DNA from 4 places in the Clostridium sp. CM038 genome. Region 3 is predicted to be linked to each of the others. Evidence: predicted binding sites of a transcription regulator. Region 3 holds the regulator's gene; each other region holds the start of a gene.
What was found. The regulator LexA, encoded in region 3, represses DNA repair genes until DNA is damaged. The targets are predictions, from matches to a motif close to CNAACANNTGTTNG.
Positions count from the first base shown of each region.

Region 1: the regulator LexA is predicted to act here: its motif matches at 1,658-1,671, upstream of recA (recombinase RecA).
Region 2: the regulator LexA is predicted to act here: its motif matches at 1,932-1,945, upstream of uvrB (excinuclease ABC subunit UvrB).
Region 4: the regulator LexA is predicted to act here: its motif matches at 1,691-1,704, upstream of ACWJKS_RS05730 (DNA polymerase Y family protein).

Region 1 is NZ_CM143651.1:2,354,691-2,357,912, reverse strand. Features, by position in the region: gene rimO (30S ribosomal protein S12 methylthiotransferase RimO) at 1-1,013, shown strand, start outside; gene pgsA (CDP-diacylglycerol--glycerol-3-phosphate 3-phosphatidyltransferase) at 997-1,542, shown strand; gene recA (recombinase RecA) at 1,706-2,761, shown strand; gene rny (ribonuclease Y) at 3,060-3,222, shown strand, end outside.
Region 2 is NZ_CM143651.1:3,427,964-3,431,185, forward strand. Features, by position in the region: gene uvrB (excinuclease ABC subunit UvrB) at 1-1,904, opposite strand, end outside; gene ACWJKS_RS15715 (radical SAM protein) at 2,262-3,222, shown strand, end outside.
Region 3 is NZ_CM143651.1:1,903,349-1,906,570, reverse strand. Features, by position in the region: gene ACWJKS_RS08645 (transposase) at 1-540, shown strand, start outside; gene lexA (transcriptional repressor LexA) at 894-1,502, shown strand; gene ACWJKS_RS08635 (methionine gamma-lyase family protein) at 1,609-2,889, opposite strand; gene ACWJKS_RS08630 (ORC-CDC6 family AAA ATPase) at 3,039-3,222, opposite strand, start outside.
Region 4 is NZ_CM143651.1:1,270,578-1,273,799, reverse strand. Features, by position in the region: gene ACWJKS_RS05735 (hypothetical protein) at 1-192, opposite strand, end outside; gene ACWJKS_RS05730 (DNA polymerase Y family protein) at 389-1,645, opposite strand; gene ACWJKS_RS05725 (CatB-related O-acetyltransferase) at 2,070-2,660, opposite strand; gene ACWJKS_RS05720 (AAA family ATPase) at 2,635-2,787, opposite strand; gene ACWJKS_RS05715 (Rrf2 family transcriptional regulator) at 2,858-3,073, shown strand; gene ACWJKS_RS05710 (DUF2922 domain-containing protein) at 3,155-3,222, opposite strand, start outside.

The DNA.
Region 1 (3,222 bases), 450 kb from region 3:
AGTTAGTAAGTAGTATAGAAGAGGTTCTTTTAAAAAATATTAAAGTACAACATTGCACTTATAGTGATGATAATATTAATGAAGGACAAAGAGTATTAACTACAGAAACATACTCTGCTTATATTAGAATTTCCGAGGGCTGTGATAATGCTTGTGCATATTGTGCAATACCAAATATTAGAGGAAAATATAGAAGCAGAAAAATGGAGAACATAATACAAGAGGCTAAGGATTTAAGTGAACATGGTTGCAAGGAAATTATTTTAGTTGCTCAAGATACCACTAGATACGGGATAGATTTATATGGTGAAAAAAACCTACATAAATTAATAAGAAAAATTTCTCAAATAAGTGGGATTGAATGGATTAGAGTACTTTACTGTTATGCAGAAGAAATGACGGATGATATTATTAATGAAATTTCTTTAAATGATAAAGTTTGCAAATATGTAGATATACCAATTCAACATATAAGCGATGATCTTCTTAAATCCATGAAAAGGAAAGGAAGAAAAAATATCATAACAGAAAACATAAATAAGATGAGGAAGGGTATTAAGGGATTAACCCTTAGAACTACATTAATCGTTGGATTTCCAGGAGAAACGGAAGAAAATTTTGAAGAATTGAAACAGTTTATTAATGAAACTAAATTTGATAAATTGGGAGTGTTCAAGTACTCAATGGAAGATGGTACTGCAGCTGCAGAGATGAAAAATCAAATTCCAGAAGAAATAAAGGAAAAACGTGAAGAAGAATTAATGATTGTGCAACAAAATATATCAAAAGAGATAAATAGTAAAAAAATAGACAAAATTTACAAAGTTTTAGTAGAAGGATTTAATGGTAAAACTTATTTTGGTAGAAGTTATGAAATGGCACCAGAAGTTGATGGAACTATTTTCTTTGAATCTGACAAAGATTATAATAAGGGAGAATTCGTAACAGTAAGGGTTACCAAAGCGTTAGAATATGATTTAATAGGAGTTGTGTGCTATGAATCTTGCAAATAAACTTACAATGATTCGAATTTTTTTAGTACCTATATTTTTAGTGTTTATGGCGGTTAAAGGAATACCTTATGGAAGAGAACTGGCGACAATTGTTTTTATAGTAGCATCTCTCACTGATAAGTTGGATGGCTATGTAGCTAGAAGCAGAAATCAAATAACTAATTTCGGAAAATTCATGGATCCTCTAGCAGATAAACTTTTAGTAACTGCTGCACTTGTTTCATTAGTGGAGCTTCAGATTGTGTCTAGTTGGGTAGCTATGATTATAATTGCTAGAGAATTTGCAGTTTCAGGACTTCGAACAATAGCTGCTTCAGAGGGAAAAGTAATTGCGGCTAGTAAATGGGGGAAACTTAAAACCGTTATTCAAATAGTAGCTATAATTACAGCATTGATAAATTTATCTTACGCAAATACGTTATTAAATGCGTTAACCAATATTTTCATGGCTGCCGCAGTAATTATTACAATAATATCTGGTGTTGACTATTTTGTAAAAAACAAAGGTACAATTAGAGTCGATAAGTGATTAAATTATTAGAGTTTGTTAATAATACAAATAAAAGGATTTCTTTAGTAAATGAAAATGGCAGATATTGCTTTGTATGTTGACCATATAAAATAAATGGTGTATACTTAAATTCAGAACAAACGTTCGTCGAAAAAGGATGGTGAACCCGCAGGGGAAATTTATGAATAATGAAAAATTAAAAGCGCTAGAAGTAGCTATGGGTCAAATAGAAAAACAATTCGGAAAAGGCTCTGTAATGAAACTTGGAGAAAATAGTAAGTTAAATATAGAGGCTATTTCCACTGGTTGTTTAGGACTTGACATAGGCCTAGGCATAGGTGGTGTACCTAGAGGAAGAATAATAGAAGTTTTTGGACCAGAATCTTCAGGTAAAACTACAGTTGCACTTCATATAGTTGCAGAAGCTCAAAAAAATGGTGGTACAGCTGCATTTATAGATGCAGAGAATGCTTTAGACCCTGAATATGCTAAAGCACTAGGAATAGATATAGAAAATTTAATAGTATCACAACCAGATACTGGTGAACAGGCGTTAGAGATTACAGAGGCTTTAGTTCGCTCTGGGGCTATAGATGTTATCGTAGTGGATTCGGTAGCAGCTTTAGTGCCTAAAGCTGAAATTGAAGGCGAAATGGGAGACTCCCATGTAGGACTCCAAGCAAGACTTATGTCGCAAGCTTTAAGAAAACTTGCGGGTTCTATAAATAAATCCCAATGTGTTCTTGTATTTATAAATCAATTAAGAGAAAAAGTAGGAGTAATGTTTGGTAACCCAGAAGTAACCCCTGGTGGTAGAGCGTTGAAATTTTATGCATCTGTTAGACTAGATATTAGAAAAATAGATACAATTAAACAAGGCGATGAATTTATGGGTAATCGAACAAGAATAAAAATAGTTAAAAACAAAGTAGCTCCTCCATTTAAGAAAACTGAATTTGATATTATGTATGGTCACGGCATATCTCGAGAGGGCGATGTTCTAGATATAGGAGTTGTAGAAGAGATTGTACAAAAAAGTGGAGCATGGTTCTCATATGGAGATATACGACTTGGACAGGGAAGAGAAAATTCAAAACAATATTTTAAAGAAAACCCTTTGGTTATGTTAGAGATAGAAAACAAAATTAGAGCAAAACATAACCTACCATTATACAAGAACGCAGAGACTAGTAAAAAAGAAGTTAGCAAAAAAGAAGCAAGTAAAAAAGAAGCATAAAAGCAAGTTTTTACTTGCTTTTTTTCTTTAACTTATAATTAAGGAATATTATTATGGTATCAGGCATATGCATTCTATGATGCAATATGCTAAAGTTTATCATAACTACTATATAATAGTAAGAATAAAGACTTATTTAAACGTTAAAATCTTGACATTAACTGAAAAGTAATATAAAATAAATACAAATACTGGTTTAGTATATTTAAATTGTTACCAATTAAATATAGCACCTTTTCTAGCTTTCATATTTACTCTTAAATAGATTTGAAATAAGCAAAGGAGGTGTTGATAATCAATGGATACTAAAAGTCAAACAATGCTCATAGTAGTTTGTGCTATTTTGGTTGTTGTTTTAGCATGTATTTTTGTTATAATTTATATTAGAAAAAATATATCTCAAGCAAATATTTTCAAGGCCGAAAAAGAAGCTAAAAAAATTATTGATGAAAGTGTAAAAG
Region 2 (3,222 bases), 1.5 Mb from region 3:
GCTTGCTTCATCTCATTTTCATACTTATCCATTAACTTTTTAGTTTCATCGTAATTCGCATCCATTGCAGCTTCAAGGGTTTCATATACCTCTTTATCTTCCGCAACTGTTATAGATCCGATTACTTCCCTAATATCTTTTACAATAGTGGTTGGCACTATATCATGTTCTTCATTATATTCCATCTGAATTCCTCTACGCCTTGTAGTTTCATCCATAGCCTTTTTCATAGATTTTGTAATTTTGTCTGCATACATTATTACCTTGCTCTCTGAATTTCTTGCAGCTCTTCCTATTGTTTGAATTAATGAGGTTTCAGAACGTAAAAACCCTTCTTTATCTGCATCGAGTATTGCAACAAGGGCTACTTCTGGAATATCTAATCCTTCTCTCAAAAGATTTATACCTACTAGCACATCAAAAGTACCTAGCCTAAGATCTTGGATAATTTTCATTCTTTCTATGGTATCAATATCCGAATGTAAATATGTAATTTTCATATCCATTTCTTTAAAGTATTTAGTCAAATCTTCTGACATTTTTTTTGTAAGGGTCGTAACTAAAACTCTAAAGCCTCTTTTTATTGTTTCCTGAATGATCGCATATAAATCATCTATTTGCCCCTTAACAGGCCTTATAACTATTTCAGGATCCAATAACCCTGTAGGTCTTATTACTTGTTCTGCCACATTCTCACTATGTTCTGCTTCATAAACGTTTGGAGTTGCACTTACAAAAATCGTTTCATTCATAGTACCCTCAAACTCCTGAAAAGTTAGCGGTCTATTATCATAGGCTGACTTAAGTCTAAATCCATAATCAATTAAATTAGTCTTTCTTGATTTATCCCCACCAAACATAGCTCTAACCTGCGGAAGAGTTACATGGCTCTCATCTATAAACATTAAGAAATCCTTAGGGAAATAATGCATCAATGTTTGAGGTGCTGTTCCAGCAGCCCTGCCATCTAAAATTCTAGAATAGTTCTCTATACCAGTACAGTAACCAACCTCTCTCATCATTTCAATATCATAGTTTGTTCTTTGCTTAAGTCTTTGTGCCTCTAAAGCTTTATCCTCTGAAGTAAGCTCCTTTAACCTCTCCTCAAGCTCCTGCTCTATTTGAGCTATGCCAAGTTCCAATTTATCCTTGGATGTAGCAAAATGGGAAGCCGGGAAAATAGATACATGTTTTAGGCTTCCAATAATTTCTCCTGTAAGAGAATCAAATGATCTAATCCTTTCTATCTCATCTCCAAAAAACTCTACCCTAATTCCTTCACTTGACGATGAAGCAGGGAATATATCTATAGTGTCACCTCTCACTCTAAAGGTTCCGCGAATAAAATTAATATCATTTCTTTCATACTGTATATCTACTAACTGTCTTATTACTTCATTTCTATCCTTTTCCATGCCAACCCTTAATGACACTGTAAGTTTTTTATACTCCTCGGGGTTACCAAGTCCATATATACATGAAACCGAAGCCACCACAATAACATCGTTACGCTCTAGTAATGCCGATGTAGCTGAATGTCTTAATTTATCAATATCATCGTTAACAGATGAATCTTTTTCTATAAATGTATCCGTCTGTGCAATATAAGCCTCTGGCTGATAATAATCATAATATGAAACAAAATACTCAACACAATTATCAGGAAAAAATTCTCTAAACTCTGAGCAAAGCTGTGCTGCTAAGATCTTATTATGAGCAAGCACCAATGTAGGCTTTTGAACTCTCTCAACAATATTAGCCATGGTAAAAGTCTTACCTGACCCCGTTACTCCTTTAAGAGTTTGAAACTTTTTACCTTCTTCAATTCCGCGCACAAGACTATCAATTGCCCGTGGTTGATCTCCAGTAGGTTTAAACTTTGAATGTAACTTAAACTCATGCATAAAATCACCGCCTTGTATTCCTTCTTCTGAACATTTGTTCGTTACTTCTATTTTAACTATAAATTTTTAATATGTCAATATATCCTATACTAATTCACAAAAACTATTCACCTACTATAAATTAAAAAAATATATAGATTATAATTAACACCCTTCATAGTTCTTTCAATAATATTTCTTGCTAATTTACCGTTAAAAATTTTCATTAGTTGCATTTTATTCTAAATTATAAATATAGATACTATATATATATAATCACCTATTTGCATCTAGACAAAATTAACGATTAATATTAGTTGATTCTCATTAAATAATAATATACTGCATAAAAAAAATATTTTAAATGGAGGAATTGTTGTGAGTATTATGAATTCTGTAGAAAAAGGTGTAAAATCTAAAATCATGGAGACTTTAATTAATTATCTAGAAAAGAACCCAGAAAGAAATGTTGATAAAATTTTTGATACTATAAAAAAACTAATAAAAGATGAGTCTCAACTAAAACAAATAGATTTTGTCTATAGTTATTACAAGAGTAACCCACCAACACATGAATATATACAAAATATATTAACTAATACAGACACAAAGTGTCTTAAGAAATTGGTTACTAATTTCTTTGCAAATGCAAATTGGTATGCTGGTGCAAAACGCAACAAATTCTTAACTGACGAAGATACAAAAATACCATTTGTTTTGCTAATCAGTCCATCTATGAGATGTCCTTTGCACTGCGTTGGATGCTATGCATCTAATTATAGTAAAGATACTGATATTCCACCTGTAGAAGTAGAGAGATTAATTAAAGAAGCAAGAGATTTGGGAATATACTGGATAATAATACTTGGGGGTGAACCTTTCTATAATGACTATCTGCTCGATATATATGAAAAATTTGATGACATGATGTTCTCCCCGTTTACTAGTGGCATTCTTATAACTGACGAAATTGCCAATAGGATACAAAAATGTTCAAATGTATTCCCAATGCTCTCGATTGAAGGCTTTGAAGAAGATACAGAATCAAGAAGAGGAAAGGGTACATTCGCAAAAGTTATACATGCTATGGATATGCTTAAAGAAAGAGGAGTTTTATTCGGAGTTTCAACATGTGTTACAAGAACTAACATAGATGATGTATTATCTGATAAGTTTACTGATATGCTAATTGAAAAAGGTTCTAAATTAAGTTGGTATTTCTTGTTTATGCCGGTAAGTTCACATCCACAGTTTGATATGATGCTTACACCAGAGCAGAGAATAAGACTTGGAAGAAGAACTAATGAAATAAGAACAACAAAACCATATTTTACAATTG
Region 3 (3,222 bases):
CATATTAAATTTGTTAGTGCAGCACGGCATGATTCTGTTACCGGTGTTTATGCACTTAAAGAGATTGTAGATTTATACCCTGAAATTAAATTCTATTCCGTAGCCTTAGATTCTGCCTATGATGCTAATGCATTTTATCTTTTATGCATGCATTATGGAATAAATCCTATTATTGATTTAAATTCACGTTCTTTAAAACCTTCATCAGGCAGTGATTTTGTTGAACTTGACGATAAGGGCATTCCTCATGGGAAAATTTGTGGACATCAGCTTCGTAATTGGGGAATCGTCCGTAAGGAATTTAGGCATAAATGGTTATTCCCAGTTCAATGTGACCACTGTGAAAAATGTCCTATTAAAAGCAAGAAAATTTATTACACTAAAACATTAGATAATCCAAGATATTTTACTCCTATACTAAGAGGTTCAAAGCAATGGAAATCTCTTTATAAACGACGTTCAACTACTGAAAGGTGTTGGTCGCAGAATAACAAGAGTATTTCTTGGTGCATTTTGCTGTTTTATAGATGCTTGGGCTAATGAAAAAGAGGTAACAATTGCTGATATCTTCCCGGTTTTCAAGAAAATAGCTGCCTAATTTATAATCAGTTTTAACTCAATAACCAGCCTACGGCTTTTTTAAAATAGTGTATAAAAAAGCCTTTTTGTCATGCCTACTATTAATTCAAGTATAGCATTTCATCCAAATAAATACTTTTATTCCTCAAATATGGGAATTGTTAATTATTGTTTTTCGAGTACACTCATGACTTATGTATTCATACATAATAATATATAATTTTTTATTTTTATTAATAACTATAAAACAGAACGTAAGTTTGATGTTATTACATTTATATGGTATAATTATACTATGAATGGGAGGCGTTTACATGTTAACTGAAAAAAAAGATAAGCAAAGTGAAATATATAACTTTATAAAGAAACAGGTACAACTAAAAGGATATCCACCTTCAGTCAGAGAAATATGTGATGGCGTAGGATTAAGATCTACTTCGACTGTTCATGGGCATTTAGCAAGACTAGAAAAAAAAGGATTTATCCGTAGAGACCCTACCAAGCCTCGTGCAATTGAATTAATAAAGGATTCTGTCATAAGAAAAGAGCTTATAGATATACCTATTATAGGGAAAATCACTGCTGGCAAACCAATACTCGCAGTTGAAAATGTTGAAGATACATTTACACTTCCTTTAAATTTCACTAAAACCAATAATGAACTATTTATGCTTAAAGTTTCTGGTAGCAGCATGATTGAAGCAGGAATATTGGATAAAGACCTTGCTATAATTGAGAAAATCAATACCGCTAAAAATGGCGATATAGTTGTAGCTCTTATTGATAATGAAGCAACTATTAAAAGATTTTTCAAGGAAAAAGATCATATAAGGCTTCAGCCTGAAAATTCAACTATGTCCCCTATCATAGTTGATGACTGTGTAATTTTAGGTGTACTTGTTGGTATTTACAGAAAGTATTAAATATCCACCTTTAAAGATTTTATGTAACAAAAAAGTCCTGCAATGAATATATCAATTGCAGGATTTTTTTATTCTATTATTAAGTCATAAATATTTACTTTCTAGTTCAAATAACTCTTGAAAGTGCTATTAGTATTCCAATTTTAGCATGATCAAACGTTAATCCACCCTGTAAATATGCTATATAAGGCTCTCTTATTGGAGCGTCTGCAGATAATTCTATAGATGCTCCCTGAATAAATGCACCTGCTGCCATTATAACCTTATCTTCATATCCTGGCATGTCCCACGGTTCGCATTGAACAAAAGAATCAATGGGAGACCCCTCTTGTATACCCCTACAGAAATTAATTAACTTTTCCTTATCATTAAATTTAATTGCTTGAATTATATCACTTCTTTTATCAGTATACTTAGGAAGAACTTCAAAACCTGCAAGTTCCATAATTCTTGCACAGAAAATAGCGCCCTTCAATGCTTCCATAGCTATATGTGGTGCTATGAATAGTCCTTGATATAAAGAACGCATAACTCCAAACGTAGAACCACATTCCCCTCCTATTCCAGGAGTTGTTAGTCTATAAGAAGCTTGTCGTACATATTCTTCTTTACCTGCAATATATCCACCTGTAGGTGCAATTCCACCACCAATATTTTTTATGAGGGATCCAGCAACTATATCTGCTCCTACATCTGTAGGCTCCGTAACATCAATAAATTCACCATAACAATTATCTACAAAACAAATAACCTTTGGATTTATAGCTTTTGCAGCGCTTATAATATCATCTATTTCAGAAATTAATAATGCTTTTCTCCAGCCATATCCAGTAGATCTTTGAATATGAATTAGCTTTATTGACTTATCTTCAATCAGTGTCTTTTTCATTAAATCAATATCAACTTTAGAGTTATCGTTTAATTCTAATTGTTTATATTTTACACCATAATCTTTTAATGAGCCTATATCCTCCTTAGCATTTATACCTATTATATTAAGAAGTGTATCATAAGGTGTTCCGCATACCGATATCATGGTATCATTAGGTCTTAAATTACCAAATAAGGACGCTCCAATTGCATGTGTTCCATTTACGAAATGCGGCCGAACGAGTGCACTCTCACAATTGAAAATTCTTGCATATACTTTATCTAATGAATCTCTCCCAATATCGCCATAACCGTATCCAGATGAATTTGTAAAATGGCATTCGCTAATTCGTTCATCTTGTAGTGCGGTCAAAACCTTAAGCTGATTAAACTCTCTTATTTCATCAAGAATTTTAAACTCATCTTGTACATCTTGTATTGCTATATCATAGAGTTTTAGCGTTTTTGAACTTATTTTATACTTCTTTTGAAGGTATTCTTTTGTTATGTCTATCATGATTCCAGGTCCCCTTTTTATTATGTATATATTATGTGTTTTAAACTTTAACTACCGTAATAATAGTAACATAAATAATACCGATGTAGAATAGTTTTATTTATATATCAATCATATTAGTATGTATTTAATTGTCTCTTTCTTTACTATTACAGCACCGCAGGTGATGATTTAACTTTTTCAATAATCTCTTCAACAGTTTCCTCTAATTCTTTTCCAACTTTTTTATACTCAATTTCAAATTTTTCATTTTGATTTTTCATAAAATACATTAACGCATAATAAGTAGGCTTAAATTTATCCTTTAGCTTAAATTCAGCTTCATTAAACATT
Region 4 (3,222 bases), 630 kb from region 3:
TATAATACTTTGACACCTAAATACTAACATTTCATTTCCAGCCAATTTTTCCTTATCCCTGGTTATGACCCTGTCTACTTTCACTACAGAATTGGAGTCATCTAGATTTTCAAATCTAAATTTCAAAGGATGAATAATACCCTTTTTATCAAACCAACAAATCATTTCGATAGGTTTTGCGATTATTTTCATAATAAATTACACCACCATTATATATTTAGTTTTCTCCATATATAAGCCAATATTGTACAAAACTATTAATTGCTAAATTCCTTACCATTTCTCACTTTAATTAATATATATATAACCTTTGATTGTTTTATCAATTATTTATTAGATATACCATTTCTATAGGTAATGCTAAAACCTTCATTTATTATAAACATCCTTAAAGCATTGCGCTCATTAATGGATAATCTTCCTCACCATCTGCCATTCCACCACACATACTATTTAGCCCTGAATGAAGAAAACAAGACCTAACTACAGCTTTTGGCCCATATTTTAATCTTATTTTATCAACGGTATCATTTATCTTTTTATCTTTTTCATAATCAAAACTATCTAGCAAAGAACACTGATAAAACTCATTACTACAAAAGTCTGTGATATGTATCCCCAATTGCCTTATTGGATTACCTTTCCAAACATTATCAAATAAATAGCATGCTATTTCATATATTTTGCGAGTAGAGTCAGTTGCTACAGCTACTTTCTTTTGACGAGAATAAAATATTAAGTCGCTCCCCCTGACGCTTATACTTATCACAGTACAACAATTGTGTGAATCTCTTAAACGCATGGAAACTGTTTCACACAAGGATAGTAACACCTTATGAGCCGTGTCTTTATCTTCCACATCAAAAGCTATTGTTGTAGAATTACCTATACCCTTCATTTTAATATAATTGCTCTTGCGGACTTCTGAAAATTCGATGCCATTGGCGTAATTCCAAATAACTTGACCATGACTCTTTAATTTATTCTTTAAAATATCCAAATTATAATTTGCTAATTCTCCAATAGTATTAATATTTAAATTGTGCAATTTAGGCGCTGTGGCTCTACCTACCATAAATAAATCTTCAACAGGTAATGGCCACATCTTATGTTTTATTTCATTTGGGAAAAGTGTGTGAATTCTATCTGGCTTCTTAAAATCCGAAGCTACCTTTGCAAGCAATTTATTATTTGATATCCCTATATTCACTGTAAACCCAAGCTCATTCTTTATCCTCTCTTTTATAGTTTCAGCGAGTTTCAAATAGTCAGGATATAAATGTTCCATATTAGAAAAGTCCAAAAAACTTTCATCAACTGAAAAACGCTGAATACTTGGAGTGTATTCTAAAAATATTTGATGCATAGCCTCGCTACACTTCATATATAATGAATATCTTGGAGGTACAATTATTATTCCGGGACACTTAGCCCTTGCACTATATAAAGTCTCTCCTGTGTGAATATCAAATTTTTTAGCAGGCATTGATTTAGTTAAAACAATTCCATGCCTGCTTTCTTCATCTCCGCCTACTACAGATGGTACCGTTCTAAGATCTAACTCTTCCCCTTGTTGAAGTCTATATGCAGCTTCCCATGATAGATAGGCACTATTTACGTCAATATGAAATATCAATTTACTCATAGCATAAATCATCTTCCTTTTTATTAATCTTAATTTACTCATATTAGAACATCAGTTCGTTATACTTATTATATACTACTTGCTTACTTTTTAGAAGCAAATTCGCATATTTTTTTTGTAATATATGTATTTCACATAGATTATTTCACTATGATGGGAATTCTATTAGTAACTATTCCCAAGGATCAGGTACCTATTCATCAAAAAATCAAAAAGAACCAGCTAAATTACACCAGTTCTTTACTATTTCCATATATATTTAATTAACTGAGCTTATGCTTTTAATGCATGTTCTTCCATATTTTCTGTAAGTCTTTTTAATTCACTTAAATAATGGCTATTTTCTTTTGAATTCTTCTATTGCTTCATCTATTATTTTTTCATCTGCTTCATTCGGATTATATGAACAATGCGTCGCTAAACCTTAAACTAATTTATTAATATCTCCTGATTGAATGTACTTAATATTTGCTTGAATTTTTTCGTATGACCAATCCCACCACTTAATTTTCAGCAACTTTAAAATTACATTATCACTAAACCTTTTCTTTATAACTTTTGCTGGTACGCCCCCAACAATAGTATAAGGTGAAACATCGTTAGTAACTACTGCTCTGGTTCCAATAATTGCACCATCACCAATTTTCACACCTGACATAATTATAGCGTCATATCCTATCCATACATCATTTCCAATTACAATATCACCTTCGTTATCCCAAGCATCTTTTGGTTTTAATGCTTCATCCCATTCTTCTTTGAAAATAGGAAATGTATAAGTAGATAGTGATTTCATTGTGTGATTTCCACTGGTCATGAGAAACTTTGCTTTACATGCAATTGAACAAAACTTCCCAATTATTAATTTATCATTGTTTATAGGATACTGATATAGCACATTATTTTTTTCAAAATCTCTTGGGTCATTATAAAAGTCATTATATATTGTATAATCTCCAACTTCTATATTATCTCTTGTAATTACACTTTTAAGATATATAGTCTGGAGTTGCAATTATTAACTGATTGTTAGTTCCTATATTCTCATAAACCTTTATTATTTTTTGCTGCCACTCTGGATGTAGCGATATTTCAGGTTCATCTATTAATATGATTGAATTATTAACCTCTAAGAATTTCAAAGATAATCCTCTTAAAAATAGTTGTTTTTCGCCAGAAGACAGTCCATTAATATCTAATCATATTGAATAGATAACTTTATTAGAAGTATACAAAGCGGTAGAGATAGTGGACGATGGTGGTTTGTTTCAAATTCATCCAACTCCAAATCCCAATTGTCCCATAGGTGCAAACATTCAATCCGTTATTGAAGTCACTTTGTTCAGTGCACAAGAAGCAATGGAAAATGTTCTAAGAAAGGTTACTATGCTTGATATTGTAGGTGATATCAATAAGAAAATTAAATAATTCAGAATGATTTTACTGTAATTAAAATGCCGTATAGATTGCATATTTTTATGCTATCCATACGGCATTTAACACTTTTCTCTAAGCTACATCAACTTCATTAGTATCAGTAGTAACTACTTTAGCATCTTTCTTGCCAGTTAAGCTAC